Linked DNA regions of Rubripirellula tenax. The protein of the gene in region 1 interacts with the protein of each later gene in a pairwise test. Links are inferred from orthologs where the notes say so. Each region holds a gene or a part of one and is shown on either strand. Other genes may lie near its edges.

What was found.
Region 2: the proteins of leuS (region 1) and ligA interact in binary tests that used the Escherichia coli proteins (3 or more experiments, as listed by UniProt). The link is inferred for Rubripirellula tenax from one-to-one orthologs.

The regions. Positions count from the first base shown.
Region 1 is NZ_SJPW01000006.1:572,672-589,186, reverse strand. The notes cover bases 7,840-11,156. They hold leuS (leucine--tRNA ligase), read left to right. Parts: upstream 7,840-8,172; coding sequence 8,173-10,956; downstream 10,957-11,156. Other genes in these bases: Poly51_RS23000 (Gfo/Idh/MocA family protein), read left to right, coding at 11,070-11,156; Poly51_RS23010 (PQQ-binding-like beta-propeller repeat protein), read right to left, coding at 7,840-7,895. In the rest of the region: Poly51_RS23035 (ankyrin repeat domain-containing protein), read right to left, coding at 1-1,270; Poly51_RS23030 (DUF1552 domain-containing protein), read right to left, coding at 1,297-2,643; Poly51_RS23025 (DUF1592 domain-containing protein), read right to left, coding at 2,640-5,057; can (carbonate dehydratase), read right to left, coding at 5,327-5,977; more of Poly51_RS23010, read right to left, coding at 6,627-7,839; more of Poly51_RS23000, read left to right, coding at 11,157-12,113; Poly51_RS22995 (DMT family transporter), read right to left, coding at 12,126-13,058; Poly51_RS22990 (glycoside hydrolase family 71/99-like protein), read right to left, coding at 13,174-14,334; Poly51_RS22985 (hypothetical protein), read right to left, coding at 14,331-14,888; pgl (6-phosphogluconolactonase), read right to left, coding at 14,911-15,630; Poly51_RS22975 (sulfatase), read left to right, coding at 15,718-16,515.
Region 2 is NZ_SJPW01000012.1:31,142-47,304, reverse strand. The notes cover bases 5,590-8,554. They hold ligA (NAD-dependent DNA ligase LigA), read right to left. Parts: upstream 8,126-8,554; coding sequence 6,053-8,125; downstream 5,590-6,052. Other genes in these bases: Poly51_RS29035 (M50 family metallopeptidase), read left to right, coding at 5,590-6,056. Outside these bases: Poly51_RS29050 (Bax inhibitor-1/YccA family protein), read right to left, coding at 1-653; dcd (dCTP deaminase), read left to right, coding at 868-1,446; Poly51_RS29040 (efflux RND transporter periplasmic adaptor subunit), read left to right, coding at 1,705-3,816; more of Poly51_RS29035, read left to right, coding at 3,972-5,589; carbon storage regulator CsrA, read right to left, coding at 8,646-8,882; Poly51_RS29015 (DUF2203 domain-containing protein), read left to right, coding at 9,357-9,824; Poly51_RS29010 (TadE/TadG family type IV pilus assembly protein), read right to left, coding at 9,849-10,253; Poly51_RS29005 (vWA domain-containing protein), read right to left, coding at 10,281-11,264; Poly51_RS29000 (TadE/TadG family type IV pilus assembly protein), read right to left, coding at 11,348-11,779; Poly51_RS28995 (hypothetical protein), read right to left, coding at 11,843-12,304; Poly51_RS28990 (DUF2760 domain-containing protein), read left to right, coding at 12,721-13,251; Poly51_RS28985 (Hsp70 family protein), read left to right, coding at 13,276-15,084; Poly51_RS28980 (hsp70 family protein), read left to right, coding at 15,120-16,163. UniProt on the Escherichia coli protein: DNA ligase that catalyzes the formation of phosphodiester linkages between 5'-phosphoryl and 3'-hydroxyl groups in double-stranded DNA using NAD as a coenzyme and as the energy source for the reaction.

The DNA.
Region 1 (16,515 bases):
TTCCCGATGCGACCATGATCGGGGTCCAGCCATACGTATTCTTGTGATTCCAGGCATCCGGCCGTGCACCAAGTTCAGTTAGCTTTTTGACTGCGAGCGGATAGTTTCGGTAGGCGGCCCCGTGCATCGCCGTTTCCTTGTTCTTGTCGGCATGATTCGGATCCAGCCCCAAATCGACCAACCAATCCATCACTGCGATCACCTCTGGTTCGGTTCCCGCTTCTTCACCGACCGCCACCACACCGATTCCGGCTGCAGCCATCAATGCATTGCAGTCATCGACGTTGGTAAGGGTGGGGTCGGCGCCGAGTTCGTGAAGTAGCTCAAGCAACGGAAGGTCAGCCGTTTTCGCTGCCATTAAGAAAGGCGTCGCGCCCTTTCGATTCAATTTTGCTCGACCACCTTGCCCGTTTTCAAGCTTCGCGTTGATATCCGCGCCGGCTGAAACGATTGCACGAACGAACTGCAAGCTGTTGACCGACCCGGATCCTCGTGGTGAAGGATCGCCTTCCACGTTGTCGCCACGATCGGTTTTCCTGACCCAAGTCAAAGCATGCAATGGCGTATAACCGCTGCGTTGATCATTCGGATCGGCGCCTCGCTCTACCAACCATAGTGCAAGTTCAAAATGTCCACTTTCAACCGCAAGCATCAAGGCGGATGTTCCTTTTCGCGGATTCCTTCCCGACGAATTCTTCGGATCCATGACATCGTTGACGTCCACGCCGGCTTCGATCAATCGCTGGCAGGCTTCCAAACGACCTTCCCGAGCGGCAAACAGATTGGCGGTAAACCCTTGGCTGGTCCGAACGTGAACGTCGGCGCCGGCTTCGATCAGTGCGTCAACGACGTCGGTATTCCCCTCGGCCGCCGCCCACATCAGCGCCGTTTGGCCTTTGCGCTCGGTGTGATTCAGTTTTGCACCGTGCCCGATCAATGCCTCAACGATCGGCCGCGAACCCACGCGAGCTGCGGTTAACAATGGCGATTCGCCGCCAGCAACTTCCTTGTTCGCATCAGCGCCATTCTTCAACATCGCCACCGCGATATCTCGATTCCCGTTCGAGCATGCGATCCAAAGTGGTGTGATCCCGTAAACGTTGGGCACGTCAAGGTCAGCGCCTTCGCCGATCGCCTTCTCAACGTCGGCAAGGTTTTCCGACTGTGCTGCACGATGCAATCGTAGGTCAACGACCTGGCCATCGATTGCCAACACCGAATTCATCGCGATACACAAACCAAGCACGATGAACAAACTGAAGCACTTCATCGATTCGACCTTCGGCATCACGGATTTTACAGACTGACAGGATCGAATAGATCTTCGACGGTACCATCGCTATCGGCGAATGAATCCAGTGGTACACCGACTTTGTTCAGCAACGTCAAATGCAAGTTCGCCAGCGGGGTGGGCGTCTCGTATCGGATATGTCGACCACCACGCATGTTGCCTGCTGCACCACCGGCCACCACGATCGGCAAATTCGTGTGATCGTGAGCGTCCGAGTCGCCCATTCCGCTGCCATACAAATACAGCGTGTGGTCCAACAGCGATCCGCCCGCTTCGGGTGTCGCCTTCAACTTTTCCAAGAACTCGGCAAACAACGAGATGTGGAAACGATTGACTTTGGCAATCTTTTCCAGCTTTTCCGGATCGTTGCCGTGGTGGGTGATCGGATGGTGAGGATCCGGGACGCCGATTTCTGGGTACGTTCGCGTACTGGCTTCGCGAGCTAGTTGGAACGAAACCACTCGGGTGATGTCGCCTTGGAACGCCAACAATTGTAAATCGAACATCAGCCGCGCGTGGTCGGCGTACTGCGCCGGCACACCCACCGGACGATCCAAGTCGGGAAGCGGATTGTCCTTGGCCGACTGCTCAGCTTTCGAGATGCGTCGTTCGACTTCGCGAACGCTTTCCAAGTAGCCGTCGATCTTGTTTCGATCCGAGGGGCCGACAGCTTTCTTCAGTCGCTTTATTTCATCAGTCACCGAATCGAGCAGGCTGGCTCGTTTCTTCAACACGGCTTGCCTTTGCTCGGGCGTGCCGCCGTCGCCAAAGAGTGTCTCGAATACGATTCGCGGGTGTGCCTCGCTGGGAAGCGGTGTTGTCGGTGACGACCACGACAAGTTGTTTTGGTAAACGCACGCGTAGCCGTTGTCGCATTGGCCGACCGTCGACAACAAATCCATCGACAACTCAAGCGACGGTAGCGTCGTTTGATGTCCGATTTGCTTGGCCGCAATCTGGTCGACCGTAGTGCCCAATCGATAGTCGGTGCTCTCGGTACGTTTCGCACGAGCGGCACTTAGGAACGCTGCATTTGACGTGGCATGCGAACCGGGGTACGCGTTCTGTAGATCCATGCCGGTAACGACAGTGACTTGATCTTTCACTGAATCGAGCGGCATCAGCGATGGCGACAGCGTTTCCAGCGTGTCGCCCTGCGGAATCCATTGGGCCGGATTGAATCCCATCGGAATGTAGATGTAACCAATCCGCCGCAGATGCTCGGCAGCCGCCGGCGTCGCGGCTGTCGCCTTCATCGATGGAATCATCGCGTCCAGCAGCGGCAACGCAAACGCGGCGCCCGCACCACGCAGCACCGTTCGTCGGGACAGAGCCTTTTGAGGAATCATCATGGAGCACTCCGGTGGGTGAACACATCGCTGGAGACGATGGCCGATATGAGTGAAGAAAACCGATAATCCGATTCTGCAGCTTCGCCTACGATCGCTCGGACCGTCGGACCAATCTCGGGCTCGATCCCGCGTCCTAACGCGAACGTCAAAAGCTTTTCAGTCATCGTGGTCACGAACATGTCGGGACGCGCCAGTATACCCGCTTCGAGCTCGTCGATTCCACCGATCGTTGCCCCATCGGGCAACGTTCCCGCCGAATCAATGGGCAACTCGCCGTCAAAATCGCGCCATCGCCCCACGGCGTCGAAGTTTTCGAGCGAAAATCCGACCGGATCCATCAAATCATGACAGCTGGCGCACGCCGGATCGGCACGATGCTGGGCCAGTCGATCGCGGACGCTGGTCGCGGCCAGCGTCGATTTCTCTTTTAAGTTGGGCACATTCGCAGGTGGCGGTGGTGGGGCCGTCCCGAGGATGTTCTTCAGGATCCAATGGCCGCGAATCGTCGGCGACGTTCGTGTCGCATATGACGTCACGGTCAAGATGCTGCCGTGACGCAGCAGTCCGCCTCGAATGCTGTCAGCCGGCAAATCGACATTTCGAAAATGGCTGCCGAGGACACCGCTGATTCCATAGTGCTTGGCAAGCCGTTCATTCAAGAAAGCGGACTCCGTCGCGATCAGGTCCATCACGCTGCGATCGCTCGCAACGATATCGCGGAACAGCGACTCGGTTTCACCCCGAAACGCTTGCCGCAAATTGTCATCGAAATCGGGGAACAATCGCAAATCGGGCGTGATGGAATCGAGATTTCGCAAGTACAACCACTGGGCCGCAAAGTTCGTGGTCAGCGACACGGATCGATCATCCATAAGCATCCGCCGAACCTGCTCGGACAGCGTTGCCGGTTCATGCAGTTGGTTCGTTTCGGCGAGTGCCAACAGTTCCTCGTCCGGTGAACTGCTCCACAAAAAGAACGATATTCGCGACGCCAGTTCAACGTCCGTGATCCGATAGGCTTCGCCGCTGATCGCGTTGTCCGGATCCGACTCGATCCGAAATAGGAAGTTGGGATTGATCAGAACCGACGTCAAAGCCAACTCGATTCCCGCGTCAAAACCGCCCTCACGTTCGCCTTCGACATAGAAATGCATCGGCGAGCTCAGGTCTTCGTCGGTGACGGGACGCCGGTATGCCAACCGTGCGATGGAGCCGATGATTTGTCGTGCGCAAGCAAATCGTTCAGACTCGGTAGCGTTGGCCGCCGGACGGCACTGAAAAATTCTTGCTTGGCTATCCGACATCCCTTCGGACGGCAATGCTTCCAACGGTCCGACAATGGACACTTGGAATAGCGCCGGTTCGCTTCGAGGATGACGATGGCGATTGTAGCTGGCGTCGAACGGTTGGCGTTTGGTTTGCGCCAACGACGTGCCCTTGCTGGGGAACGTCACGCCGACGCGGTGAGTCCCACCAACCACATCGATCCTCGTCCGTAGATGCGAATCGACATGGGTGAAGTCCTTGCGACCGGGCGGTGGTTTGACCGCAAACTGATGAATGCGTTCGTCGTCAAGCAACACGTCGATATGATGTGGTTCGGTCAAACCTTCGACCATTTCGTCGCGATCGCGAGTCAAACGGAGTTCGATTTCGTACGAACCGGATGCAGAAAAGTGGTAATCGAAAGCCGTTCCGCCACGCGTTCCAAGCGGCAAGCCCTCGACGTGCGACGACTGGGTACGATCGGCCGGCACGCGAATCGTCGTTCCGATCGGGCCGGAATCGGTTCGACCGACTGCAGAGCGAGCGATCGACTGTGCGGCCGACAAATAGCGACTCATCAACATCGGCGACAACTCGCCCACGGTGATGTTGTCGAACCCGTGACTCGATTCGTCGGGCGGCAACATCGTGGAGGCATCGATCGGCAGCGAAAGCAGATCGCGAATCACGTTCTGGTACTCGGTGCGCGTCAATCGTCGCAGCGATTCGGTGCGACCGGGATTCGGAAAATCCTGGTGCCGTTGTTTCAACAGCTTCGCCATCGATTGGGTCGCATCCTGGTACTCCAACTCGCTCGGTCGTTCGCCGTCGGGTGGAGGCATTTGACGGCTGGCGGTGCGTCGCAAGACGGCTTCCCACGTTCGATGGTCAAATTCATCTTTTCCGAATGTCGCGGAAGAAAAGTCGAACGACTCTAGATCCAGCCCGGCGACGCTGTCAGCGGAATTGTGGCAGTCCAAACAGTGTTGTGCGACGAACGCGTCGACCTGTGAAGCGAGCGGTGTAAGGTCAGCCCCATTGGCAACTATGCAAGCGGATGCCACGCAAAGAGAAACACAGGACATCGCTAACAGAAACGATCGCATTACCGATCGAACACAGATTGTCTTCATGAAGGGATCAACCATCGGGAACGTCGAGGGGAGATTGCTTGGCAAAAGGTGGGAAAGGAGCGTCGGATTGGCGGGGGCAGTGGCACGGCAAGTCGCCGATGTGCTGATTTGATTCTTGCCCGAAGGCCGAATGGACGTGTCTGTTCCACACCAGGATAGACGTTTGGCCGACTCATCGGCAGCTTTCGGGGCAAAATAGTCTTCGAAAACTACCCGCCTGCCCGCTGGCGCGACAGATGGGCGAGGCAGCGGCGAATCACAATCGACGACCGACCGTATCGATGTCAAGCGCGGCGTCGGTTGGCGATGGCTTGTTCGTAAACGGACTCGATTTCTTCCGCCGCCGAAACGGTGATGGACAAGTCCTGTAGCAACCCGTCGTCGAGGGCATAGATCCATCCGTGGATTGCCAACTTTTGGCCTCGTCGCCAAGCGTCGCGAACAATAGTCGTTCTGCACACATTCATAGCTTGTTCGATCACGTTGAATTCACACAACTTGTTGACGCGATCTTTGGGAGATTCGATTGCGTCCAATTCCCTTTGATGCAACATCGAGACGTCTTGAATATGCCGCAGCCAGTTTTCGATCAGACCCAATTCTTTGTGAAAGAGCGCCGCGCCAACGCCGCCGCACCCGTAGTGGCCACAAATGATGATGTGCTCGACTTCAAGCACTTGGACCGCGTATTGCATGACCGACAAACAATTCAGATCGGTGTGAACGACCAAGTTGGCGACGTTGCGATGAACAAACAGATCACCTGGCCGCAATCCAACGATTTGATTGGCGGGAACGCGTGAATCGGAACACCCAATCCACAAGTAGTCGGGTTTCTGGTTCTTCGAAAGAATTTCGAAAAACGATGGATCCGTCTCCGCAATATTCCGAGACCAAGCCTTGTTGTTTTCGAGAAGATGTTTGAGATGCAGCACAGTCAATGTTCCAAACGTGAAAACCAGTCTTTCTTATGCTGGTAAAGTATCCACGATCGGACTGGCCAACGCCACACGTTTTTGGCGTGAGGCAATGCTTCATCGAGAATCCGTTATTTCGCCCCGGATAACGCGATGCTGAGCTATGCTCCATTTAGATGGACCAATTTAGACATTGGCTCAATCTTTGTTGCGGCGAACCTCGATTCCATTGCTCAAGGCTGTCGTTCCTGCGGTGGTTCTCGCAATGGCAAAGGCGATTGCACGTTCCTCATCAGACTCAACATGTCCTATCAAACGAAGACCTTTTTCGTCGATTCGACAACTGATGTGGTGCAAATTGTTGCGACGCAGCGACGCGATGATTTTTTCGCAGAGCGGATCAACTTCGGATGATTCTGACATGGCCTCGATAGGGGTACAAAATGGTGGAACTTAGGAAGGTGCGCGCTTGGCTTACTTTTTCCGCATGAGGCCGGAGGGCGGAACGACATCACATAGACGCGCCAACCCAATAACGACAACAGCACAAAATTCAATCAGTTCAGCCGCAATAGCTCTGTTGACAATCCGAAAGCGTAGGTGCCTTTGCAAAGTCTTTGAGCCATCACCGAAGTCTATCCCTATTTCCCCACTTGTGCCGAAGATCTCACTCGATTAGCACCGGTTGTCCGACATTATCGCCAATCAACTGTACGCAAACCAACCGCTCTAGCCGCTTGGCCAAGTTTTCGCCCCCTACCCGAAGGAGTAAATCGCCTCGATGAATGGCGGCGCTTGTATACGAATCTACACCGATCCGATACTTCGCGATTTGTTCAAAACGCTCGCCGATGCGAAATACGTGCAAGTCTCCGTCCAAATTCGGCACCAACGCCACGTCGCCGATCGCCACCGGTGATGCGCTGAAGTTGCCGCCGATGCGTTTTTTCCAATGCAGTTCACCGGTCGCGGCGTCCCAGCAGAATCCGATACCGTCGTCACTGACGGCGACCAAAAAACCTCCTTGGCTGAGCAACGACGGTTCATAGATTTTGGTCTCGTTTGACCAGACGCGTTCTCCATCCGCGGTCAAGCACACGGTTTCCTCATCGGGAAAACCGCCGCTGGCGAAGATCCGTTCGTCGGCCGCAATCACAGTTCCGCATGTTGCTTTTGAAATACACGCGGTCCGCCACAACAATTCACCGGTTGCCGGATCGTAACTGGTGACGGCTCCGTCGCCGCTGATCAACAATTGATCACGACCACCAACATTGGCGACGGTGGGGCTGGAGTAGCTGTCGGTATCGCCTCGCTTGATGCGCCACGCAACTTCCCCCGTTTCGGTGTCGAGCGCCGCGATGTAACCGCCGCCAGAGTTGTCCGCCGAAACGATGACGAGCGACTGATAGAGGATCGGCGAAGGGGCGTATCCGAATCGCGATACAAACATGCCGACCTTTGTCTGCCAAACTTCTTCGCCGTTCATGTCCAATGCCGTAGCGAAAATGGATTGGGAGTTGAAGAAGGTGACGTAAAGTCGCTTGCCGTCGCTGGCGATGGTCGAATTTGCGTTGGTCGCTTTCTTGTGAACTTCGCGATCCGTTGGAAAGTTACCCTGGTGAATCAGCTTGTCGAATCGGACTTCACCCGTCTCGCGGTCGAAGCACAATACCCGCTGCTGTTGTTCTTCGTCGAGCGCGGTCGCCAAGTAAACGGCGTCACCAACCACGATCGGCGAACTGTGTCCACGGCCGGGCACGTCGCTGGTCCAGATCACTTTGGCCGACTCGGGCCATTGGAACCCATCACCCGGGATCGACGCCGCATCGCGGACGACGCCATCGTGTTGGGAGCCACGCCACGATGGCCAATCCTGGGGACTCAATTCGGACGCCATGTCCTTGATGGCGACGCCGCTTTGTTTGGCGGACACCACGTCGACCTCGTAACTGGGGCGACATCCGGCGGAAAATACTGATCCAGCGAGCACGAGAATCGTTGTCCAGTGAGAAAAACCTAGTGATTGCATGATTGCCTATCCGTATCCGAAATTTGTCGTCGTGAGCCGCCGATTGTGATTGTTTTAACAGTTCCCGATTGGTCCACCTTACCAGCCTTCGTCGATTTCCTAGAATCATTGCTCGGCGTCTACCGTTTCGCGGTTCGCCCAACCCGTCCTCCTTGGCCTTTTGAATTGGTTCCGACGTTCTATGCCCCGTTACAACCCCGCCGAAATTGAACCTCGCTGGCAAGCTTTCTGGGAATCTGATCGCACTTTCGCCACGCCGGACATGCCCGTTGCCGGGCCCGACGGTACGATCAAAAAACGATATGTGCTGGACATGTTCCCCTATCCTAGCGGCGATGGGTTACACGTCGGTCACCCCGAAGGTTACACGGCGACGGACATCACATCGCGTTTCTGGCGTGCCCGCGGTGAAAGCGTGCTGCACCCGATGGGCTTTGACGCCTTCGGATTGCCGGCCGAAGAGCATGCGATCAAAACGGGTGAACATCCGCGAATCCAAACGCAACGAAACATCGATAACTTCACGCGTCAACTGAAGATGCTGGGTTTCAGCTATGACTGGGACCGAGTGCTAGCGACGACGGACGAAAACTACTTCAAGTGGACCCAGTTCATCTTCTTAGAACTGTATGACACCTGGTTCGATGCCGAGCAACAAAAGGGGCGGCCGATTGCCGAGTTGCCGATACCTGCCGACGTGTCGGCGAAAGGCGACGATGCCGTCCACCATTATCGTGATGCGAATCGCTTGGCTTACGAAAGTGACGCGCTAGTCAATTGGTGTCCCAAACTGGGAACCGTATTAGCCAACGAAGAGGTCCAAGACGGCAAGAGCGAAGTTGGTGGCCATCCCGTCAAACGGATCCCGCTTCGCCAATGGATGCTGAGGATCACGTCCTATGCGGAACGCTTGCTCGACGGGCTGGATGATTTGGAATGGCCGCTCGGCATCAAAAAATTGCAGCAGGATTGGATCGGCCGAAGCACCGGCGCCGAAGTCGACTTTGCCGTCGGTGACGAGCGACTGCGTGTCTACACAACAAGACCTGACACACTGTTCGGCGCAACATACATGGTGATCGCACCGGAACACGCGATGGTCCAGAGCTTGACGACGGCCCAGCAGCGCGACGCGGTGACGGCGTACTGTGAAAAGGCATCGTTCAAGAGCGACCGGGAACGCACCGAAGGCGACAAGGTAAAAACCGGTGTGTTTACGGGCAGCAACGCCATCAACCCGGTCACGGGAAGTCCGATTCCGATCTGGATCGCCGACTATGTCTTGGCGGGCTACGGAACGGGCGCGATCATGGCGGTGCCGGCGCACGACGTCCGTGACTTTGAGTTCGCGAAGCAATTCGATCTGCCGATCATCCAAGTCGTCGAGCCTCCCAAGACCGACCCAGACTACGACGCATACGTTTCCGGCGAAAAATGCTTTGCTGGCCACGGAATCGCCATCAATAGCGGCCGTTTCGATGGCATGAAAACCGAAAACGTAAAATCTGAAATCACGGAATGGTTGACCCAGGAGGGCACCGGCGTTGAAGCCGTCAACTACAAGCTGCGAGACTGGTTGTTCAGTCGCCAACGATTTTGGGGCGAACCGTTCCCGATTTTGCATGAAGTCGACGACGCGGGGAGACCGACGGGGCGAAAACGCGGGGTGCCGGTGGAGCAATTGCCGGTTCGGCTGCCGGAACTCGAGGACTTCAAACCGCACGGTCGTCCGGAACCGCCGTTGGCGAAAGCAGCCGACGATTGGTTGTTCGTCAACATTGACGGCAAACGCTATCGACGTGAAACCAACACGATGCCGCAATGGGCCGGATCATGTTGGTATTACCTCCGCTATATCGACAACAAAAACGATTCGGCGCTGATTGATCCGGAGAAAGAGAAAGCATGGATGCCGGTCGATTTGTATGTCGGAGGCGCCGAGCATGCGGTGCTGCACTTGTTGTATTCGCGGTTCTGGCACAAGGTGCTGTTCGACCGAGGACACGTGTCGACCGCGGAACCGTTCGGTCGACTCGTCAACCAAGGCATGATTCTGGGCGAAGTCGAGTACACGGGATACGAAGACGAAGCGGGCAATCCTGTTTCGGCAAATGAAGTTCGTCGCGATGCCGACGGTAACTTGTCCGGCAAGTCGGGCGAAACACTTGTCGCGAAAACGCTTCAAGATGAAGACGTCGACAAGAAGGGCGACGGGTTCGTGTTGAAGTCAGATGCGTCGATCCGAATCGAAAGCCGCGCGCACAAGATGTCTAAGAGTCGCGGCAATGTGGTCAACCCGGATGTGATCGTCCGCGAGTATGGTGCGGACTCGCTTCGTCTTTACGAGATGTTCATGGGGCCGTTGGAGGCAACCAAGCCATGGGCAATGACCGGCGTCGGTGGGGTCCGTAACTTTTTGGATCGCGTTTGGCGGATGGTCGTCGATCAAGATTCTGATGACGATGTGCTCAGTCCGGGGCTGACGGACGCAGCATGTGACGAAGGCCAAAACCGGATGCTCAACGCGACGATCAAACGCGTCACCGAAGATACTGAGAACATGCAGTACAACACCGCCATCGCGCGGATGATGGAGTTTACGAACTTCTTCACACGATCCGAGACTCGTCCGACCGATGCCATCAAGACGTTCTTGATCTTGCTGGCTCCGTATGCGCCGCACCTGTGCGAAGAGCTGCACCGACGTCTGGGCGGAACTGGATCGATCGCCAAACTCGATTGGCCGACGTGGGACGAAGCCGCTTTGGTGGAATCGAGTATCGAAGTGCCCGTTCAAATCAACGGCAAGATCAAAGCAAAGGTCAACATCGCGCCGGATGCCACGAAGGAAGCGCTGGCGGAAATGGCGTTGAACGATCCGAAGGTCAAAGAGTTGATCGAAGGCAAGACGATCGTCAAGCGAATCATTGTCCCTGGAAGACTTGTAAACTTAGTCATCAAATAGCAGCACCCTACGTGCCCCCGCAACGCCGCGGGCGGGGCTACCATCATCCCAATCATTGAACGCCCCGCCGGCAACGTCGCGGGTCCACGAAGAGAATCGAGAAAGCAAGTAGTATGAGTATCGGAATCGGAATTGTTGGTGTTGGCATGATCGCCAATTTTCACGCTCGTGCGGTCGCCGACGCGAAGGGTGCCCATTTGGTCGGCGCGACCAGTCGCAGACTGGAACCCACGGCTGAGTTTGCCGCAAAACACAACTGCAAACCGTTCGACTCGCTCGAAGCCATGCTGGCCGATCCCGAAGTGCAAGCGGTTTCGATTTGCGCGCCCAGCGGCGCGCACTTGGATCCTGCGATTGCCGCTGCGAAGGCAGGCAAACACGTGATCGTTGAAAAACCGCTTGAAGTCACCACCGAGCGTTGCGACCAAATCATTCGTGCCTGCGACGAAGCCGGCGTGCGATTGGCGGTCACCTTCCAAAGTCGCTTTCACGAATCAAGCCGCTTGATGAAGCAAGCCGTGGAAGCCGGTCGTTTCGGAAAGATCACAATGGGCGACGCCTATGTGAAGTGGTTCCGCAGCCAAGAGTACTACGACAGTGGCGCTTGGCGAGGCACCTGGCAGCTCGATGGTGGCGGCGCATTGATGAACCAAGCGATCCACTCCGTCGATTTGTTGCTTTGGCTGATGGGCCCCGTCGCCGAAGTCAGTGCGATGACGGCGACAATGACCCACGAGCGGATCGAAGTCGAAGACGTTGCCGTCGCCACGCTGAAATTCGCAAACGGCGCACTCGGTGTGATCGAAGCCACGACGACCGCTTACCCCGGTTCGCTAAAACGCATCGAAATCAGCGGCAGTCACGGCACCGCGATCTTGGAAGAAGAGGATATCAAGCAGTGGCAATTTGCCGACGAAACGGACGAAGACGAAGCGGTGCGAAAAAGGATGGCGGGTAGAACGGAAACCGGCGGCGGAGCAGCGGATCCGGCCGCCATCGGACACCACGGCCACACCATGTTGTTTGAAGAAGTAATCGCTGCCATCAACGAAAAACGTCCTTCCGTTTTGGACGGACGCGAAGGTCGCCGTAGCGTGGAACTTATCCGCGCAATCTATGACAGTGCGAAGACCGGAAAGATCATCAAGCTGGCCTAAGCAAAGCCGCGATCATTTTTTTGCGACAAAACTAACGCCCAAAATCGCGATCACCATGCCGCCGATATGTTGGATCGACGTCGGTTCGCCGAGAATTCCGATCGCCAATCCCATCGTCAACACGGGACCGACCGACCCGATCACCGTCGTTCGCGTCGCACCGATCCGCACGATCGCTTCGTTGATCATGAAGCTGGGTAATACCGTGCAAACGAACGCCAGAACGAAACCATAGACGTAAACAATCGGATTGACGTTTAGGACGCTGGCGATTGGGTCTGTGATTGCGAAATGGACTCCGACAAAAAACGTCGATCCGATCATCGCCAAGCTGGTGAATTCGCGACTTCCGATCCGCTGCATCGTTGGCTTTGCAAACAAGATGTAAAACGAGTAGCTCAGTGCCGCTCCGACGACCAGTGCGACGCCGAAACGCACATCACTGCTGCTGGTCAACGCTTGTTCCTGGCCGTACATCATGACGACGCCGAAATAGCAAAGAGCGATCGCAGCAATGATCCGACGATCGATTTTTTCGCCCAAGAACAACCACGCCAATAGCGCAACCATGGCGGGATAGGTGAACAGGGTCAACCGTTCCAGTTGTGCCGAGATATACTCGAGCCCGCTCAGGTCTAGGTACGAGGCCAGATAGTATCCCAGAAAACCGAGCCCCAACGACCGAACCAAGTCGGATGTAGCAATCGGTTTTCGATCGGCACGCGAACGGAGCGACCAGAACACGAAAACATAAAACGGCAACGCCAAAAACATCCTAAGCGTCAACAGTAACGTTGCCCCGACGCCTTCGGCGAACGCCAACTTAATGAAGATGGACTTCAATGCGAACAAGAACGTGCCAACGATGGCCAGCACGACTCCCGAGCGAAACCGAATGGCGCTTTCACCATGATTGTTCGTTTCACCATCGGTCGGTTCGGTCACGTTGACTGCTTTTGTGAGAAAGGGCACCCTGGATGCACAGCGGGGCGCGGCGCATCTCCGTCACGACTCGGATTGCCGTCGCAAGGTTCACGTGATGACGCTTTCTAACGGATCGTCACCGTGACTGGAGCCACGAAGTTGCGGCAGCGAAGTCTCCGTTTCGAATCCATTCTGCAACGCGATCGAGATCACTCTTGCTTGCCGTTCCACTACGACGAAGGCGAAGCAGTTGCCCGGGCAATTGCAACGAAGCCGAGTCGGCGGTCGGTCCCTTCAGTACGCTTTGCAGGTATCGCAGGTCGCGGTCGCCGAACTCTTCGCTCGGTTCGATCACGGTTCCTTCGCCCCAATCGTTCCAAGTAGCGATTTGGATGATTGCCGGGTGCATCGCCTGAGCGATGCGAAGAGTCTCTCGAAACGTTTTGCCAGCTTCATCTTCGATGTTGGGATAGCTGTCTCGCACTTTTGCGATTCCGTAGGCATCGACGAAACGCGGAAACACGACGGGAATTGCCGCTTCCCAAGCAGTCGCGTCACGCACGAACCGATCGACCGCCTCCATCGCCAGCCCCGGGATTGGCCAATCGAACGCGCCCGTAGCACCGTCGCGTCGATGATGTTCGCTGAAATATGCGATCGGGAACTCAAGTCCGCTAACACACTGCGTCCACTGTTCATTGGAAAGCCCTGCATTGCCAAACGATAACATCACGGGTTTTCCGTTGATTCGAACATGATTCTTTTTCGGAAACCAATGTTCGTTTAGCCAACGAATTTCCGATGCTACGTGCTTAACGCGATCGGAGTCTTTGACAATTCCTTTCTCGACCAACGGTACCAGCGTTTGGTCTTCGTAGCAGATTGAAAACTTCATTCCGATCTGGTCGGCATACTCGATCAGCTTCGTGGTGTTGCGGTGAAGCATCGGATAGTCGTAACAGTCTTGCAGCCCGTACCAATCGACGATGATGCCGTCGATGCCAGCGACACTCATCAGCAGCAAATGGTATTCGATCACGTCTTCGTTACTGGAATCGTACGGACCGATGGCGGGGTAGTACACCGACGCAAGTGACCGTTTTCCGTCGATAATCTGTTCAGGATCGAAGTGATTCATCGTCCAGTGATAGCCCCACTCAGGGCTGGTCGGTTTTGCAACGAACCATGGCATGTAGTGGGCTAGGACTAACGGACGAACCGGTGCCATCGGTTCGTCAGCACTGGCAATCGAAAACAGATATGCGAAGGCGACGCACAAGGCGGTGAATCGTTTCATTCGCATTTGTCCTGCAGAGTGTCAGTTGATTCTATTTTCGAACGCTCGGAATCCTGTGCATGCGTTTGCGCCGAACGACTGTGTTGAGTCCGGGAATCTGGACGGAGGACCGCAATGCAGTCCGCCCGGAACCAAACGTATCCCAGCCCAATCGTGGCAAGGCAGTATATCGCAACAAGTCCCGGATGCACTCCGGCCGCCATCATCCGCGGCGTATCAAGTAATCGGTCTCCCGTGATCCACGCCAGCATCAAGTAGCCGCCGTTTGCGATCAGGCAGAAGTCGGCGACGAACCAAACCGCACGCACCGATACGATTGCGGCGACGCAAAGTGGAAAAATCGCTCCGACCAGCGGTCCCGCCCACAGCGTCAATCGCGGGTGGGGATCAGGACTGTGTAGAGAGTAGGGCAATCGCCACGGCGCAAGATCGTAGTCCACCAGCGTTGCGCCGCCGCACCATCCGCCAAGGATGTGCCCGAATTCATGAGTAAGCAGCATCACAACCCACGACACGGCCAGCAGTGCAACGAGGGTTGTGATTCTAGACTTCATCTGCTCGTTCAATCGATGTGCGCTACAGACCCGATGCCGCGTCTTCATCAACGTAGAACGTTAAATCGGTCGCATCAATAAAGGACGCAGGGTAAGTCTTGAAGAGGCCAGTTTTCTTCACCACGTCGACTAAGACTCCCTTCTTGTTCGCCCCAGTGATCAAGAAAACCACTTTCTTGGCATGATTGATCACGGGCCCCGTCAACGTGATCCGCTTCTGTCCCGAAGTCGGATGCGTCGCAACCTCGCAAACGTCCGACGACGTCAAGAATTCCATCTGATGCGGGAAGATCGAAGCGGTGTGCCCGTCGTCGCCCATTCCCAAGACGACAAGGTCGAATTGGGGAACGCCGTCGCTATCTTTTCGAACGAAGCGATCGATTTCATCCGCGTAGCGAGTACGCTCGTCATCCGGATTCGATTCACCGTGGACGCGGTGGAGTTGATCGGCGGGCAGATCAACCTTGCTAAGGAAGATGTCGTTGGCGACGCCGAAGTTGCTGTCGCTATCCGATGGCGGAACGCAGCGTTCATCGACCCAGAACAACCGGACTCGTGACCAATCGATTTCGCCGGCGAATTCACCCGCCCATCGCTCGAATAACAAGCGTGGTGTGCTGCCTCCCGACAGGGCGACGGTCACGATCGGTTGCGACTGGTCACCGAGCCACTGGGCAAAGTCGTTCGCGAACGAGTCGGCGAGTGTCGCGGGGTCAGAGAACTTTTGAATCTTTGCGTTCATGAAAAAACGTATTGAGGTTGACGTTGCGACACACGATGACGCGAGTCGACTAAAATTTAAGGATTGATGACGGCGATCGATTAGAACATGTGGAAGCCGATTTGCGCACCCGCATTCGCACTGGGCGAGTTTGGACGGCGTGGTGGATCGAGTGTGCTTGGACAAGGAAAAATGATGATGCGTTTTGCGTGCAGTCCGGCTATTGCTTTGGGACTTTTGTGTTTGGTCGGAATCCGCGTCCAATCGGCCGATTCGCACCCCAACGTGCTGCTGATTTGCGTCGACGATCTGCGACCCGAATTGAAGTGTTTCGGGGCGGAGTACATTCATTCGCCGAACATCGACGAACTGGCTCGTTCCAGCCGCTTGTTCGGTCGGCACTATGTGCAGGCGCCGACCTGTGGGGCATCCCGCTACGCGATGTTGACGGGTTGCTACGGAGGTGCATCGAACGAAGCGATTGCCGACCGCGCTAAAACGATCGCGGTGGGTGACTCCGTTCCCGATTCGATGCCCGAGTGGTTTCGGCAACACGGGTACACGACGGTTTCTGTGGGCAAGGTTTCCCATTACCCGGGCGGGCGGATGGGGCCAGATTGGGACGACGATGCGAAGTTGGAAATGCCGGACTCTTGGGATCGGCATCTCTTGCCGGCCGGACCCTGGCAACACCCACGGGGATCCATGCATGGACTGGCCCATGGCGAAATCCGCAACGACCCGGGAGCCATGGATGTGATGCAGTCCGTTGACGGGGACGACTCGATCTATCCCGACGGCTTGATTGTCGACGAGTCACTTCGGCAATTGGATCAACTGGCTAGCGACAATGAAAAACCATTCTTTTTAGCGGTGGGAATCATTCGTCCTCATTTGCCCTTCGGT
Region 2 (16,163 bases), on another replicon or contig:
ACATATTGCGATGTGTTGTAGTGATGCAGAATGTTTGACGTGTCGTAGAGGATGTAACCACATGCCAGCGCGACCATCAAACCGCTGAACCAAAGGCCAAGCGAGAAGCCGAACGCGATTCCGGCGACAATGACTCCCATTGCGACAAAACCGCCGAGCGCCAGAAACTTGCCCCAACTAGCCAAATCCGCGCCGGTGACGAACACGAACGCGGTCAGACCGACAAAGCACACCGCGGTGATCGCAGCCGCCATGATGGGCAGATTGGGTTCGCCCATGACGCGAATGCAGACATACAACATCGGCAGCAGGATGATTGCTTGGGCGAAAACGTACAGACTGAGGCCCGCGTACTGCATTCCCTTCGATGTACTGCTGTTCGCCCATCTGCGTGCAATCCAGCTGACTCCCATGAACAGTCCGAGAACAATCATCCAGCCAAAACCGCCCAGCATGCGGCCGACCAGTGCGTTCATCGTCGCAGCAGGAACGACGGCAAACAGCACGGCTTCGATCGCGATCAAGGCCAGGATGGCGCCGGTCATGTGAGCGTACGTCTTCCGGATGAACCCTAAACGTTCATTCTCGGCCGCGAATGCAGCGGGCGTGCCCATGGAGGAAACGGCGTATGGGTTCGGGCTATCGATTTGCATTGGGTTCTTTCCGTGCGGTGGTGTCTAGATATTGGGTTGGCGGGGCCGTCAGATTGAGAGGATTTTCCAATCATTCCGAAACTGATGTCGCAACGGCCTCAATATACGTCGACTTGTGGTATTGATGGGAGAGTAAATGATTGACTCGACCAACGCGATGTCGGACAATGCGGGAACTTTCCAACCGACCAGCCCGAGCCCCAGTTAGGCGATCATGCTTCTTTCAGGTGATGAGATTCGGCGGCGCCAGAACGATACGCTACGAATTGAACCGTTCGACGAGGCTCGGCTCAACCCGAATAGCTACAACTTGTCGCTCCACAACGAGTTGTTGGTCTATGAGGAAGTCGTTCTCGACGCGGCATCGCCCAACCGATATCGGCGTATCGAGATCCCGGAAGAGGGGCTGACGCTGCAGCCAAACCAGCTGTTTTTGGGTCGGACCGTCGAGTACACCGAAACCCACGGCTTGGTTCCCATGATCCAGGGCCGTAGTTCGTTGGGCCGATTGGGTTTGTTCATCAATCCGGGCGGCAGCCTGGGCGACGCTGGATATTGCGGGACCTGGACACTAGAAATGCATTGCGTTCAGCCGGTCCGGATCTACGCGGGGATGGAGGTTTGTCAGATCTATTACCTTGGCCTGGAGGGCACTTGCGAAGGCTATTCCAGTGAGAAATATCAAAACAGCCGTGATATTCGTCCCAGCCAGATGTTTCGCGAACTCGGCGCCGAAGTCAACGAAACGCAGTTGGAACTGAAATTCGATGAACTGTTGCACGGGGCCCGCTAGACGCTTGGTCCCAAGGTCGTGATGGGCGTTCGTCAAGTCAGCATGTGCAATACAATTTGGCCCGGTCAGCAGCAGTTTTGGTCCGCGTCGGCAGGCCAATTTAATCGCGACAAACTGCGCATTCGACGCAATTTGTTGAGTTTGGCGTCTCTGGGGGGTACTCTAGTGGCAAGGTTGGATACGGCTGGGAGTAGCTTGTGAGGAACTTTCGGCGGTTCGAACCGCTTCACTTTTCCACTCGCCGCCGCAGACGCTGCCTTGAGCACTTCTTCTGAGCCCACCGAGACTTCTCCGACAACGCGACCGCCTGGGACCGCGACGGGGTCGACGCTGATATGGGACCGTGTCCACGCGATGGCGGAGGTTGCGGAAGACCGGACTGACTTTTACAAACGTCTGGCGGCAGAGATCGTCGAAAACTTTCGATGCGGATTGGTCGCCATTGAAGCCGCCCATTGGTCGGCGCCGATGATGTTGGTTGCCGATCCGGCGCTGTCCTCCCAGATTTCGCGTGACGAGTTGCTGGGTTTGTTGGCGTCGGCTAGCAGTTCTCCCGTGGCCTGCAACATCCCGATCGAAACGGATTCCGATTCGAACAACGAGTCAATCGAGTTTCCGGCCGGTGATGCGATGGCACGTGGGCTGAGGATCGAAGTGGCAGCGACGCCATCGCGAGCGGCGCTGTTGTTGGTATACCCGCTGCGAAGTCGACCGTCGGCAATCACCCAGATCGAAGACCTGCGGCTCTTGCAAACCTATGGCGAAGCGGCACGATCGTTGGTGGATCAGTTTCCAGTCGCATCAGGAAAGCGATCAACCACTGCACCAAGCGACACGGTCGAATCGCAACAGCTGATTGCACCAGAGGAGCCTCGCGGACTTGCCGGCAATCGGTCCTTGCGTGTACTGCACCTCGACCTGGATCTTGATGCGACATGCTTCCGTATCGCGAACGAATCACGACGGCTGCTCGGGTCGGATCGCGTAACGGTGTTGAAACGACGGGGATCGAAACTTCGCGTTGCTGCGGTTAGCGGTGTGACGGTCGTGGATAAACGAGGGAATGCAGTTCGCTGTGTCGAACGGTTGACGAACGCTGCCGTCGTGATGTCGCGGCCGCTGGTATTGCCGGGCGGCGACTTGATTCCGCCCCAGATTCAACAGCCACTGGACGACTATCTTGACGAAACTGCCGTCACCTCGGCAATCATCTTGCCGCTGCATGTACCGAGTGAGGATGCCGATGGCGTCGAAGCAGGTGATTTCGATCCGTTCTCAGGCGATGGCCCGTGCATCGGCGTCATCATGCTGGAGTACTTCGGCGGCGACGTTCCCGCGTCTGTCACGTTACCGATGAACATCGTTGCCAGCGAAGCGACGTTGGCGCTGCGAAACTCGTTGGAACATCAAAGCGTTTTTGGGCTTGGATTGTGGAAGGGTGTTGGAAAGCTGATTGGCAATGGGCGATTGCCGTGGGTTGTCGCTGCATTGATCGCACTTGCGTCGATGGCAACGGCATCTGTTCTGATCAACGTCACGCACCATGTCGTCGTCAGTGGTACCGCCGAACCGAGTCACCGACGCGATGTGTTCGCAACCATCGACGGCACTGTCAAGAATGTCTTGGTGAACGATGGCCAATATGTACAAGCAGGCGACGTGTTGGTTGCGCTCGAGAACGCAGACTTAGAAAGCCGCGCCGAAGCGTTGTGGGGCGAGATCCAAACGGCGATATCGCGATTGGCGTCCATCGAAGCGGTCCGACTGAGCGGCGAATCAGATCCGAGCCAGTCCGGTCGCATGGCCATCGAGTTGATGCAAGTGGAAAGTGAACTGGCCAACCTTCGAGGTCAACGCACGATATTGGCAGCTCAACAAAAAGAACTTCAGATCACGAGCCCAATTTCCGGCCAGGTCGTCGGATGGCAATTGTCCCGACGATTGGCTGACCGCCCGATCGGCCGCGGCAACCTTCTTGTCTCGGTCGTCGACCCAACCGGACCCTGGACTTTAAAGCTGAAGGTTCCTGATCGTGATGCTGGAACCGTGATCGAGGCTTCCAAATCGAACCCGCAGTTGCCGATCGAGTTCGCGGTTGCAACCCTGCCCGAATCGACTTTTTCAGCATCGCTTGAGGAAATCGCTACCGCTTCGCGAATGGACGATACCGGACAACAGGTCGTCGACGCGGCGGCGGTGATCCACATGGATCCCGAAAACGTCGTTCGATTTGATTCATTCAATGCGAGCGAAATGCGCAGCGGCGCCGATGTGACGGCAAAGATTGCTTGTGGTCGACGATCGATCTTGAGGAGTTGGTTCGGCGACGTCTTTGACTTTGTCCATCGCAACGTCTTGTTCTACTTCTAGGGACTGTTTTGAACCAACTTCGTCCCGTTCCGCCCACGCCAACGAAACCCACTTCCGCGGGCCATCGGTTGAACGTACGCAGGCGGTTGGATTTGAAGGTCGTCCGGACCACACACAAGCATGAATCGGCGGTCGTGGTCAAGGATCCAATCGCGATGAAGTACCATCGCCTTCGACCGGATGAGTACTTTGTGCTGGAGCAACTGGATGGCGAGCGAACGCTGGAAGAGATTCGCTTGGCTTACGAGGACGCCTATCGTCCACAGAAAGTCACGACGGCCGAGTTGAACCAACTGGTCTTTCGCTTTCACCAAATCAGTCTGACGATTTCGGATGTCGCGCTCCAGGGCGATCGGCTTCGCGAACGTGCGCAAAAAGAGATTCGTCAAAAATGGATCGGCCATCTATCCGGCTTGCTATTCATTCGATTCCCGGGGGTCGATCCCGAACCGCTGCTCAAGCGACTGTATCCCTTGGTGCGACCGTTTTTGGGTCGATTCGGCACAGCCGCGTTCCTGTTAACGCTTGCTTTGGCTGCAGCCGTTTTCGTGATTCACTTCGATACGTTTGCGGCGCAATTCCCGGCGATGGGGAGTTGGATTCGTTTGGAAGCCATGCTGGTGTTGGCGTGCGTGATTGGCGTTACGAAGGTGCTGCACGAGCTAGGACATGCCATCATGTGCAAACACTTCGGCGGCGAGTGTCACCAGATCGGGCCGATGCTGTTGGTGTTTACACCGGCGCTCTACTGCGACACGTCCGATTCATGGATGCTGCCCAGTCGTTTTCAGCGCGCGGCCGTCGGATTGGCGGGCATCGCTACGGAAGTCTTCTTGGCATCGATTGCGACGTTGGTTTGGGCCTCGACGGCGCCGGGAATGGTCCACTACGTCGCCATGAATGTGATGTTGGTCTGCAGCGTCAGCACAGTACTGTTCAACGCAAACCCGCTGCTTCGCTACGACGGATATTTCGTTTTGTCCGACTTGGTGGACGTTCCCAATTTGGGTGAAAAGTCACGTCGTCTGTTGTCGGGTCACGCCAACCGAGCGTTGTTCGGTGTTGATGAGTTGACCGATGAACCGATGTCCGGCTTCGAACGCGTTAGTCTGCTCGTCTATGCGGTTGCGGCGTTCGTGTATCGATGGTCGCTGACGCTGGCGATCCTATGGTTGGTGGCGACGTTGCTTCGTCCCTACGGCCTCGAGTCGGTCGGCCGAGTGCTATGTGCGTTCGCCGCAGGGGGAATGTTGTTCGCGACGCTCCGTGGCCCCTTCAAATTCTTTCGAAATCCCGCACGCCGAAAAAACATTCGCATGAACCGATTGATGATCACCACCGCACTTACCGCTGCGTTGGTCGCGTTTTCGTTCGTCCCGCTGCCGTCGGGCGTCTCGTCGACAGCCAAGATTGTTCCGCGCAACGAAACGCCGATTTACGTCGCGACCGCGGGCACTCTAAGCGTTCTAGAAAAACGCCCCGGCGACGCCGTGCAACAAGGTGAGGTGATTGCGAGACTGGAAAACTCTGACATTGAAATGCAATTCCAAAGGATTCAGGGTCGGCACAAGAGTCAGACATTGATGGTCGAATCGATGAAGCGTGCCGCCTTCGATGTGCCGGAAATTGCAAACGAATTGCCGATGCAGGAATCACTGTTGCAAGACCTGACGGCGCAGCTTGCAACTCATTCGCAACGTCGCAGCGGTTTGGCGATCAAGGCAACTAGCAGTGGCAGGTTGATCGCGGCACCCCACCGCGCGTTCGATTCTCAATCGGCCGTCGAAAACCGCTTGATCAGTTGGTCCGGTTTTCCGACGGATGCGAAGAACGACCGCTGTTACTTGGAATCGGGGCATGAATTAATGACGATCCTTGGCGATGACGCTTGGGATGCGGAGATTGTTTTGCAACAGAGCCAGGTCGAACGAATCGCTGTGGGAGCGAAAGTGAAGATGGTCCTGGAGACAATGCCTTCCGAGAAATTTTCCGGAACCGTCGTCGAAATCGCACACAGCGAATGGGACGAGATTCAGAACGCCGATCGACGCGATGACGTGCGAGCGGCTCGGTCCCAGAACCCTCTGGAGACCTCGTACGTGGTCCGTGTCGAGCTGGGAAAAGCTGACAACGCACCGCTAATCACCGGGGCGATGGCAACGACACGAATCGATGCGGCGCCGGTTTCGATCGTCGGCCGAGCATCGAGATGGCTGAGCGGCTTGTTGCGATTCCGTTAGACTGATTCGGAGTCGCTCGACGCATTGTCGAGCATTGCTTGAAACTCATCTTCGGTGATGATCTTCACGCCTAGTTTTTCCGCCTTTTCCAACTTGCTGCCCGCTTTTTCGCCGGCTAAGAGGAAGTCTGTCTTTTTGCTGACGCTCGATGATGCCCGGCCACCGAGTTTTTCGATCAACCCTTTGATCTCGTCCCGCTTGAACTGTTTCAGCGTGCCGGTCACCACGACCGACTTGCCCACGATGGGACTGCCTTCGATCTTCTCTGGCTCGGGGTCGGACAGCTTGACGCCCACCGTTTCAAGGTCCGCGAAAAGTTGCCTGCCGGTTGGACTACTGCAAAATTCGACGACACTCTTGGCGATTCGATCGCCTATTTCGTGTATCGACGCCAGATCATCGATCGACGCGTCCATCAACTTACCGATCGTGAAGTGGACTCGAGAAATCAGCTTGGCGACACGCGGCCCCACGTGACGAATCGAAATGGACGACAGCACGCGCGCCAATCCACGATCACGGCTGGCATCGATACCGCGAATCAAGGCTTCCGCGTTGAGTTGACCGAAGAGAACATCGATCATCGCGCCGTCTTTGCCCTTACGCTGTTTGGGCCATGCCAGCGCTGCTACTTGATCGACGTTCAGGCGGTAGAGGTCGGCATAGCCTTCGATCAATCGATGGCTCATCAACAAATCAACGACTTCTTCGCCGAGTCCATCAATATCCATGCCGGTCCGGCTTCCAAAGTAGACCAAACGTTGGCGCAATTGGGCCGGGCACGATGGATTGGGACAGCGGATGTAGACGCCGCCTTCATCACGCACCAGTTCCGATTCGCACTGTGGGCATTCCGTCGGGAATGTCCATTTCGGCAGATCGGTTTTGCGAAGATGCTTTTCGACGCGGACCACTTTCGGAATGATCTTTCCCGCTTTTTCGACGATCACGGTATCGCCCTCGCGGACGTCAAGCCGTTCGATTTCATCGGCGTTGTGCAACGAAGCGCGGGATACAGTGGTGTCGGCAATATCGACCGGAGTCAAATTGGCGACCGGGGTGATGGTTCCCGTTTTACCGACTTGGACGGTGATCGAGGTCAGGATGGTCGACGCTTCGTAGCGTTCGAATTTGTAAGCGATCAACCAGCGTGGGCTCTTGCTTCGCATTCCCAGTCGATCGCGTTGGTTGAAGTCGTTGACCTTGAAAACAATCCCGTCGACTTCGAATGGCAACTCGGGCATTTCTTCTTCGAGCGCGGCCACGGCTTCCAGTGCGGCCGCAGAATTTGGGAACAGTTGCACGTCGGGAGTGGGCGGAATACCCAATTGTCCAACTTCACGCAAAAATTCGATGTGTGTTTTTGCTTTCAGTCCGTCGGTTTGTCCCACGCCGTGACAGAAAAATCGCAGCTTTCGCTGTGCCGCGATTGCCGGATCCAGCAACCTGATTGTTCCGGCCGTTACGTTGCGGGTGTTTTTGTAGGGTTCTTCACCGGATTGGGCTTGCCGCAGATTCAGGTCGGCCAAGTCGGCGTTGGTCATGTAAACTTCGCCGCGAACTTCGATCACCGGCGGGATCTTTTGCCCGACCATTGCCAACGGCAGATCTCGGATCGTGCGAATGTTGTGCGTGATGTCATCGCCAACATCGCCGTTGCCACGCGTCAGGGCCAATGTCATCGCGCCGCCTTCGTACCGGATCGATCCGGCGACGCCGTCGATTTTGTATTCCATCACCCATTCGATGGGTTCGCCGTCGAGCAGCTTTTCGGTTCGATCAAAATAGGACTTCAGTTCCTCGCGGCTGTACGTATTATCGATCGACAACATCGGCACGGAGTGTGGAACTTGAACCAAGTGATCGACGGGGGCGTCGCCGACGCGCTGCGTTGGTGAATCGGGCGACGCGAACTGAGGATTCGCGGCCTCAAGTTCCTTGAGTTCCTCAAGCAGCCGATCGTATGCAAGGTCTGAAACCTCGGGTGTCGCCTCGACGTAATAGAGATGGTCGAGGCGGCGAATCTCGCCACGCAATTGTTCGATACGCTTCGCAGCAGAAGTAGCCATGGTGGTTTGGTTCACTTCGTAGAAAAGTCGAGTTGCGTGCCGAGTTGGCAACGTTTCTGAATTTTCTCACATTTGCGATACAACCGAAAGCAGGTGACGGTGGCTAACGTACGTGTCCACGGCGCATAAAAAAAGCTCGCATATAGCGAGCTTTTTGTGTTTCGACGTGAGAGCCGAAACAGAGATGATCCCTACGGGGTTCGAACCCGTGTTGCCGCCGTGAAAGGGCAGTGTCCTAGACCACTAGACGAAGGGACCGTCAATGTAACAACGACAGTTGCGGGCCAATGATTCGGCTCCAAATGTCCTTGTGGGCACCGTTGTAGCGAAGTGACGGCGAACCCGTCAAGGCGGTGATGGCCGCCCGCTAGAAATTCTTGCTGAGGAACAACAGATGGTGAAAATCAGCGTCGCAGGAACGCGACTTCGCTAATTATTTTCACGCAATCGACTGAACAACCCCGCTCGCCGAAAGGAACGCAAACGACGCTCCTTTTGGGAAGCGCCGATCGACGTTCAACTATGATTCAATAGGGGCATCGCCCGATTCAACGGGCGTATCAGTTGACTCGACGGTCAACTCACCCGCTTCCAGACTTCGCTGGATCGCGTCATAGACTTCGCGGCGGTGAACCGGCACTTCACGGGGTGCTTCCACACCCAGCCGAACCTTGTCACCACGGATTTCAACAACAACGATCTTGATGTCGTTGTTGATGACGATACTTTCGTTCTTTTTTCTTGATAAAACCAGCATGTTCCGTCCTTTACCTTAACCGGCCCAATTTTTTGTTTCTCGTGCGTGCCTACATTTCCGATGTCGTGCAGGATTCTAGAATCGACCCTGATTCCTGCTTCACCGCTACGTAGGCCGGTTGTGCCCGCGAATTCTTTCCGTGCGTATTCGCTGTTTCCGACACTTGCAACTCTAGGTCAAAATTTGGGCGCGTCAAGGAATCCCGCCTTGACAAGTGATAAATTTTGCCCTTCCCACGGCCGTTTTGACACAGAATCGCTAAAACCGTGCGGAAATGCTTTCAATTGGACAGTTTCACGGCGTTTTGGCGCCGAAAATGTTTTGTTGGTGGTCCGTGGAGCGGATGTGCGTAGAGTTTGTTCCGTTGGACGGTGACTTCATTCTGTTTGCAAACCGGAACCGTTTGACGGTTTGACTCGTCATAACACTTACACAGTTGAGATCGCCTCTTCTCCCTTTGGAAAAGGTATTCCCATGGTTCGCGCCATCAATCAGACCCACGACTCGAACGACGGAAATCCACTTCAGTCGATTTCCTACACCCCCGCTCGCGCCACAAAGACGCTGCCGTTGGTCCGTCGAATCGTTCGTGATCTTGCACGATTGAGCGCATCTGTAGCCACCCAGAAGGAGCAGCTGCGTGCCATCGACGCGTTGCCCGAGACCTTCAACGGTCAGGCATACCTCGATGAGGTGTCGGATATGCGAGATTCGCTGGCCCAGGACGTCAATCAGTTGAAGTCGTACCAAGACGAGCTGGCGTCGTTCGGTGTCGAAGCCCACGAGCCTTTTGATGGATCCGTCGACTTTCCGGCGCAATTGAACCGCCGGCCTGTTTTTCTTTGTTGGTTACCAGACGACGATCGCGTGGAATACTGGCATGAATTGGGCCAGACGTCGCGCGACCGCAAAAAGTGGGACGCGACGACCGTCGGCTGTTAGTCTTCGACTGATCCGTTTCAACGGCTATCGGTTGCCTTCACGGCGGAGCGTCAGTTCGCGGACGATCGACCGTCCGGCGACGAATTTGTTGGGCACGTAGCTGTTGGAATCCAGGGGGATTTCGATTTGCACGGTGACTTCGTCGGTTCGGTCATCGATCAATGCCGGTGTCACGTTCAAAGTGACATTGTTGACCCCGAGCGAGCTCATGATGCGAAGGGTCTCGGTTCGAATTTCCGCGTTTGTCGCACCGGGAATGATTCCGATCCGGCATCCTTCGTATACGGCGTTGTCGGCGGTATGGCGAATCATCGCGACGCGGACAAACTCCATTGCCGCAAAAAAGAACAAGAACAACAGCGGTGCCACCATCGCAAATTCGACTGCGGTGGTGCCTCGGCGTTGATTCGATTTTGAAGAGCGTTTCATAGTGATGATCCGGTGTTCTTGCTTAGGTTACTCGGTCATGATCGTGCTGAGCGTCAACGCGATTTCGCGATAGACTTCGATCAATTGCAAACCGGTATCGGCGTGGAAGTGACGTCCGCCGCCGATCAACGCGACTTCACGCATTCGCGGTTGGTCCGCGTCAATGCCGAATGTGATCGTGTGAATGGTTACGTTTGGAGCAGCTAGCGATGAGGCGATGATTCGTGGTTCGGCAGCGGTGTTGTGGATACCGTCCGTCATGACGATGTACGTCTGTTCGACGAATTGCGTTCCCGCGCTTCCCGCCATCACGTTTGCACCGGCTTGAATGCCGCGTGAAATGCTGGTGAGTCCGCCGACGCTAAGGGCTGCCATTCCACTGCTGATCTGGGTCAAGTCTTCCGTCAACGCAACGTCTTCGGATGCGAATTGGCTGTACGAAGCGAGCCCCACTTTCTCATCGACGGGCGTACCATCGAGCGTGGTGATGAACGTGTCGATCGCTGTTTGCAAATCTGCGAACTTTTGTCCCCTCATCGAACCGCTGCGGTCAACCACCAACACGATGTCACGTTCGATGTAGGTTGCGGTCGCGTTGCTAACCGGTTCAAAGAAGTTGACGCCGAATATGTTTCCAAAGAACAATGGAACGGGGCCCGAAAGAGAACCGGTCGTTCGCCGGCCGTTGACCGCGACGCTGTTTTGCGGCGAACCGCCTTGCGAAAAGGCGAATTTCCCGCTGGGTTGGATGTCGCTGCGTCCGAAGGTGAAGTCACCGCCGTCCAACAACAACGGTTCACCGTTGACGGTGTTCGCGGCTGCGATTCGTTGTCCTTCGGCAATCGCTTGGTTTTGGTCGAGCGTTTCGGCCAAACGTGCAGCCGCTGCCTTGGATGCTGCGTCGGTTGCCGACCGCAGTTCTGTTCGAGACAGGTGCATTTGCGCGACGTCGACGGAGAAAGCGACGGCGACCATGAACCCAATCATCATGACGACGATCAGAACTAGCATGGCACCGCGACGATCACATCCACGGCGGGTTGGGCGGGCAAATAGAGACGTGTTGAGGAGACGAGTTGTGTTCATCAGGGTGTTTACTCTTTTACCATCACAATGCGGGCAGTCAAAACTCGATTGGCCACGAACTGGCCAGCGAGAGGGCTATTGGTCGACGTGGGGGCGCTCACTTCGACGACAACTTCGTCACCACGATCAGCATCAAGGGCTTCGCCGTTGGGGAAACTGACGACGAAGTCGTTCACGTTCCGGGCTGACAAAATGTTGATGGCGCGGTTTTCGCCGGCAGCATTGTCGCTGCCGACACGAATCGATTCGCGAATGGCTTCGTACGCGGCTACGTTCAACGACTGTTTCAGAAAAATGAAACTCGCCGCTTCGATGGATCCAAAAACCAACAGCACCAGTACTGGCAAGCAGACCGCGAACTCAACCGCCGCGACACCGCGACGCTTTGTTGAAAATCGGCGTCGCCGTTGGACAATAGGACTTGAAGGAATATGGGACATGATCCACGGAACCAAAATGAAGGCAATCAACTCGAAGGACGTAGGCACAGCAACTGAAATGGACTACTTCGCTTCATCAACGTCATCAAGAATGGGGCTTGCATTGGGATCAAGCGTTTCGTTTCGGTCCATCAACGAGTTGAAGTTGTTGGCGATTTCACGCCAAAAGTCGTTGCTGCGGAAATGCAGGGGAGCGACGGCGCGACCTTCGCTGGCATCTGCCAGAGCGGCACGCAGCCGAAGAATCGGACCGGCAAACCGGTTCGTCATCTTGAGCGTGTCCCAGACGAATGCTGGGATCAACGCCAAGGTGATCACGAAAAACGGCAGGAACCGCCGCATGGTGTCACCGAACGTTTTTCCCCACGCGACATCGGGTTGTTCGAACAGGCGAATCCAGATCATCAGCGCCAAGGCGTTGCAGATAAAGAACACCAACCAGTGAAAAGCGATCTTGCGGAGTACGCCGCCTTGGACTTCGGGATCAACCAGTGCCTTGCGTCGTTTGGTCGTTGTCTGGCTCATCTCTTAGCGCCCGTGTATTCGCGTTGGTTTGAAGTACTGAGAACGAAGCCGTTCTGCCCATCGTGTGCAATCGCACGCCGGGGGGTTGGCTTACGGTGGAAACCTACAACACAACTGACGGTCAAGTGGATTAGGAAAGAGAAATTGGCGGCAACTTCGTCGGTTGTCTCTGTTGCGGGCGATAGAAAAATGGATTGATAACGGATGTTGCCGCCACACCACCGGCCGGACAATCGTCACGAAACGCACAATTGGCAACTTGGCGACGGTCGGCCCGGTGGCGGTGATTCTCTGTTTTTGCAACCGCAGCTACGATAGCGACGACGTCGCTGGGGTTTTGCGCCCGGTTGACGCAGAACCGGTGATCGCCAAGCTTGACGACTCCACCACGCCTCGCACTTCAACGGTAGACACTCATGGGACTTGGCATCGCCATCAAAGCCTTCACCTCAGCGCTGTTTGACGCTCAAAAGTCCGCTGACATTGCCGATTTGCTGGCCGGGAAAACGGCGCCACCTGCGATCGCCCCGCCCACGCCGGTCGCTCAACCCGCACCTGCCCCTGCGAAGCCCATCCGCGATTCGGCGGTCACGCTGCTGGCGACGTTGCAACGGGAATCACGCTTGCTGGATCTGCTGCAAGAAGACCTTGGCAAGTATTCCGACGCTCAGGTCGGTGCAGCCGCTCGTCCGTGTCTGGAACAGAGTGGTGGCGTTTTGAAACGACTGTTCGATATTCAACCCCTCGTCGAAGCCGCTGACGGAACCAACATTGACGTCGCGAGTGATTCGTCGCCGATGCGGTATCAATGGGTTGGCGAATCCAGCGGTACCTCGGGCAAAGTGATTCACCACGGCTGGGTGGCTACGAAAGTCGCGCTGCCGACTTGGACGGGAAACGAGAACGACGCTAACGTGATCGCGCCCGTGCAAGTTCAAGCGAACTAGTAACCAACGAATCTGGAACCTTTGATGACGTCTCGCTTTACCGTTGGCATTGACCTAGGTACGACAAACTCGGTGATCGCGTATGCGCCGATTCCGGACTCGAGTAGCGTCAAGAAACAATATTCTGCACCAGAGCTTAGGCTGCTTCCGATTCCCCAATTGGTCGGCCCCGGTCAAATCGAGGCGAGAAATTCGCTGCCCTCGTTTTTGTACCTGCCGCGTGACGGCGAGATCGAGTCGTTGAAAACGCCATTGGTCCAGGATCCGTCGCAGGGCGTTGCCGGTCACTACGCGCGTCAGCAATCGGCCGAGAATCCGCAGCGCGTTGTTGTTGCGGCGAAGAGCTGGCTGTGCAACGGCCGAACGGGCAGCACCGAAGCTGTTCTGCCATGGCAATCGCCCGACGAAGTCACCAAGGTTTCGGCGAGTGACTGCACGCAGCGATTTTTGTCGCACTTGGTCGCGGCTTGGCACGACGCGCATCCCGACGCTCCGATCGCCGATCAACAGGTCGTTTTGACGGTCCCAGCGTCGTTCGATCCGGCCGCACGTGAACTGACGCGACAAGCCGCCGTCGCGGCCGGTTTGCCCGCGGACTTTGTCTTGTTGGAAGAGCCGCAAGCCGCCGTCTATCACTGGTTGGCCGATCACGCGGTCGATTGGCGAAAGCAAATGTCGGCAGGCGATGTGTTGCTGGTCGTCGACGTTGGCGGTGGGACGACGGACTTGACGCTGGTGAGCGTCGAGCAGAGCGACGGCGATTTGAACTTGCGCCGATTGGCCGTTGGAAACCACCTGTTGTTGGGCGGCGACAATATGGACTTGGCGCTCGCTCACCATGTTGCGACGAAACTGCAAACCGAAGGCCACGATCTTGACCCTTGGCAAAGCGTTTCGCTTTGGCACGCGTGTCGTGACGCGAAGGAGCAGTTGCTTACCGCGGACGGACCCGAAGAACATACGATTTCGATTTTGGGCCGTGGCAGTTCGCTGATCGGCAACACGATCTCCACTCGCGTGACCGGGGACGAGGCACGCAGCCTGGTTGTGGACGGCTTCTTTCCGAACTGTGGAAAGGACGATCGGCCCCAACGCAATGTTGTTTCGGGTTTCCAAGACATCGGGTTGCCGTACGAAGCCGATCCGTCGATCACGAAACACGTTGCCGCGTTCTTGGCGGACCATGCGGACAAGGCATCCGCGCCGACACATTTGATCTTCAACGGCGGCGTGTTCCGCAGCAAAACGTTACAGCAGCGGATGCGACAAGTCGTTGAGAGTTGGTGTCCGTCTGCACCCACGTTGTTGGGCACGTCGGACGGTCTGGACAATGCCGTCGCAGTCGGAGCAACTTATTACGGTTGGTCGAAACGGTGCGGCGGAATTCGCATCCGTGGTGGAACGGCCAGGTCCTACTACATCGGGATCGAAACGGCCGGATTGGCGATTCCCGGCGCCCCAAGACCGATGCGAGCTTTGTGCGTTGCGGCACAAGGGATGGAGGAAGGTTCCGAGGCGGCAGTGCCGGGCGGAGAAGTCGGATTGGTCGTTGGTCAGTCTGCACGCTTCCGCTTCTTTTCGTCTTCCATGCGTAGCGACGATACTGTCGGAAAGACGCTCGATCGATGGACGCCGGACGAGTTGGTCGAAGGCCAACCGATCGAGTTGACGTTGACCAGCGAATCGACCAGCGACCCCAAGGGGGACGAACGATTCGTCCCCGTGCGTTTCGTCAGCCGAGTCACCGAGTTGGGGATGTTTGAACTTTGGTGTCATGCGTCTCGTAGCGATGACCAATGGAAAATGGAATTCAATACCCGCGAGGGTGACTAAAGTACGTCGTCGCAGCTTTGCCGACCCGAATCCCGTTGACACCGTCGATTATCTTGCCCAAACCGCACGCCTCGCCTGAAACCAACGCACCCGACGAAACGGCCTCGCGGTTCGTCGTCGGGATCGATCTTGGCACGACGAATTGCGCCATGGCTTTTGTGGATACTGAAGTATCCGATTGGGTCGTCGAAACCTTTGCGATCACTCAATGGGTCGACGTCGGCCAACTGGAAGCTCGCGAAACACTGCCGTCGTTTCACTACGAGCCGCCGATCGCGGAAGATATCGACGCGAAGTTGCCTTGGGAACCAAGCCGCGATGCATCTCGTTACCATGTTGGCGTGACTGCCCGAGACGGGGGCGCACGTCATCCGGGGCGGCGCATCGCTTCGGCCAAAAGTTGGCTGTCACATGACGGTGTTGATCGCTCGGCCGATTTCCTGCCGTGGCACGGCGACGCCGATGTGACTCGATTGTCACCGGTCGACGTTTCCGCACGCTACCTTTTGCATCTGCGTTCGGCCTGGGATCACGCGCACCCCGACGATCCACTCAATCGTCAAGACGTGGTGATCACGTTGCCTGCGTCGTTCGACGAGGTCGCTCGCGAGCTGACGATCCAGGCGGCCAAGCAAGCGGGACTGCGACGGGTCTATCTGATCGAAGAACCCCAAGCCGCATTCTATGCGTGGATTGATCGACATCGCGACGATTGGACCGATCGAGTCAGTTCGGGCCAGCTGATTCTGGTTTGTGACATCGGTGGCGGTACGACCGACTTGACCCTGATCCGAGTCAAGCCGGCGGGCGATGAAAGCGATCAAATCCAGTTTCACCGAGTCGCGGTCGGACGCCACCTGATTCTAGGCGGCGACAACTTGGATCTGGCTATCGCGAAGTTGGCTGAGTCAAAGTTGGCGGATTCGGGATTGGTTAATTCGCTTTCGTCGAACCAATGGGATCGCTTGATCGGCGCTTCGCGAAGCGTCAAAGAAACCATGCTGGCTGAATCTCGGCCCGACGCCTACACCATCAACCTGCCCGGCGAAGGGTCAAGCTTGCTTGCCGGTGCGGTCCAA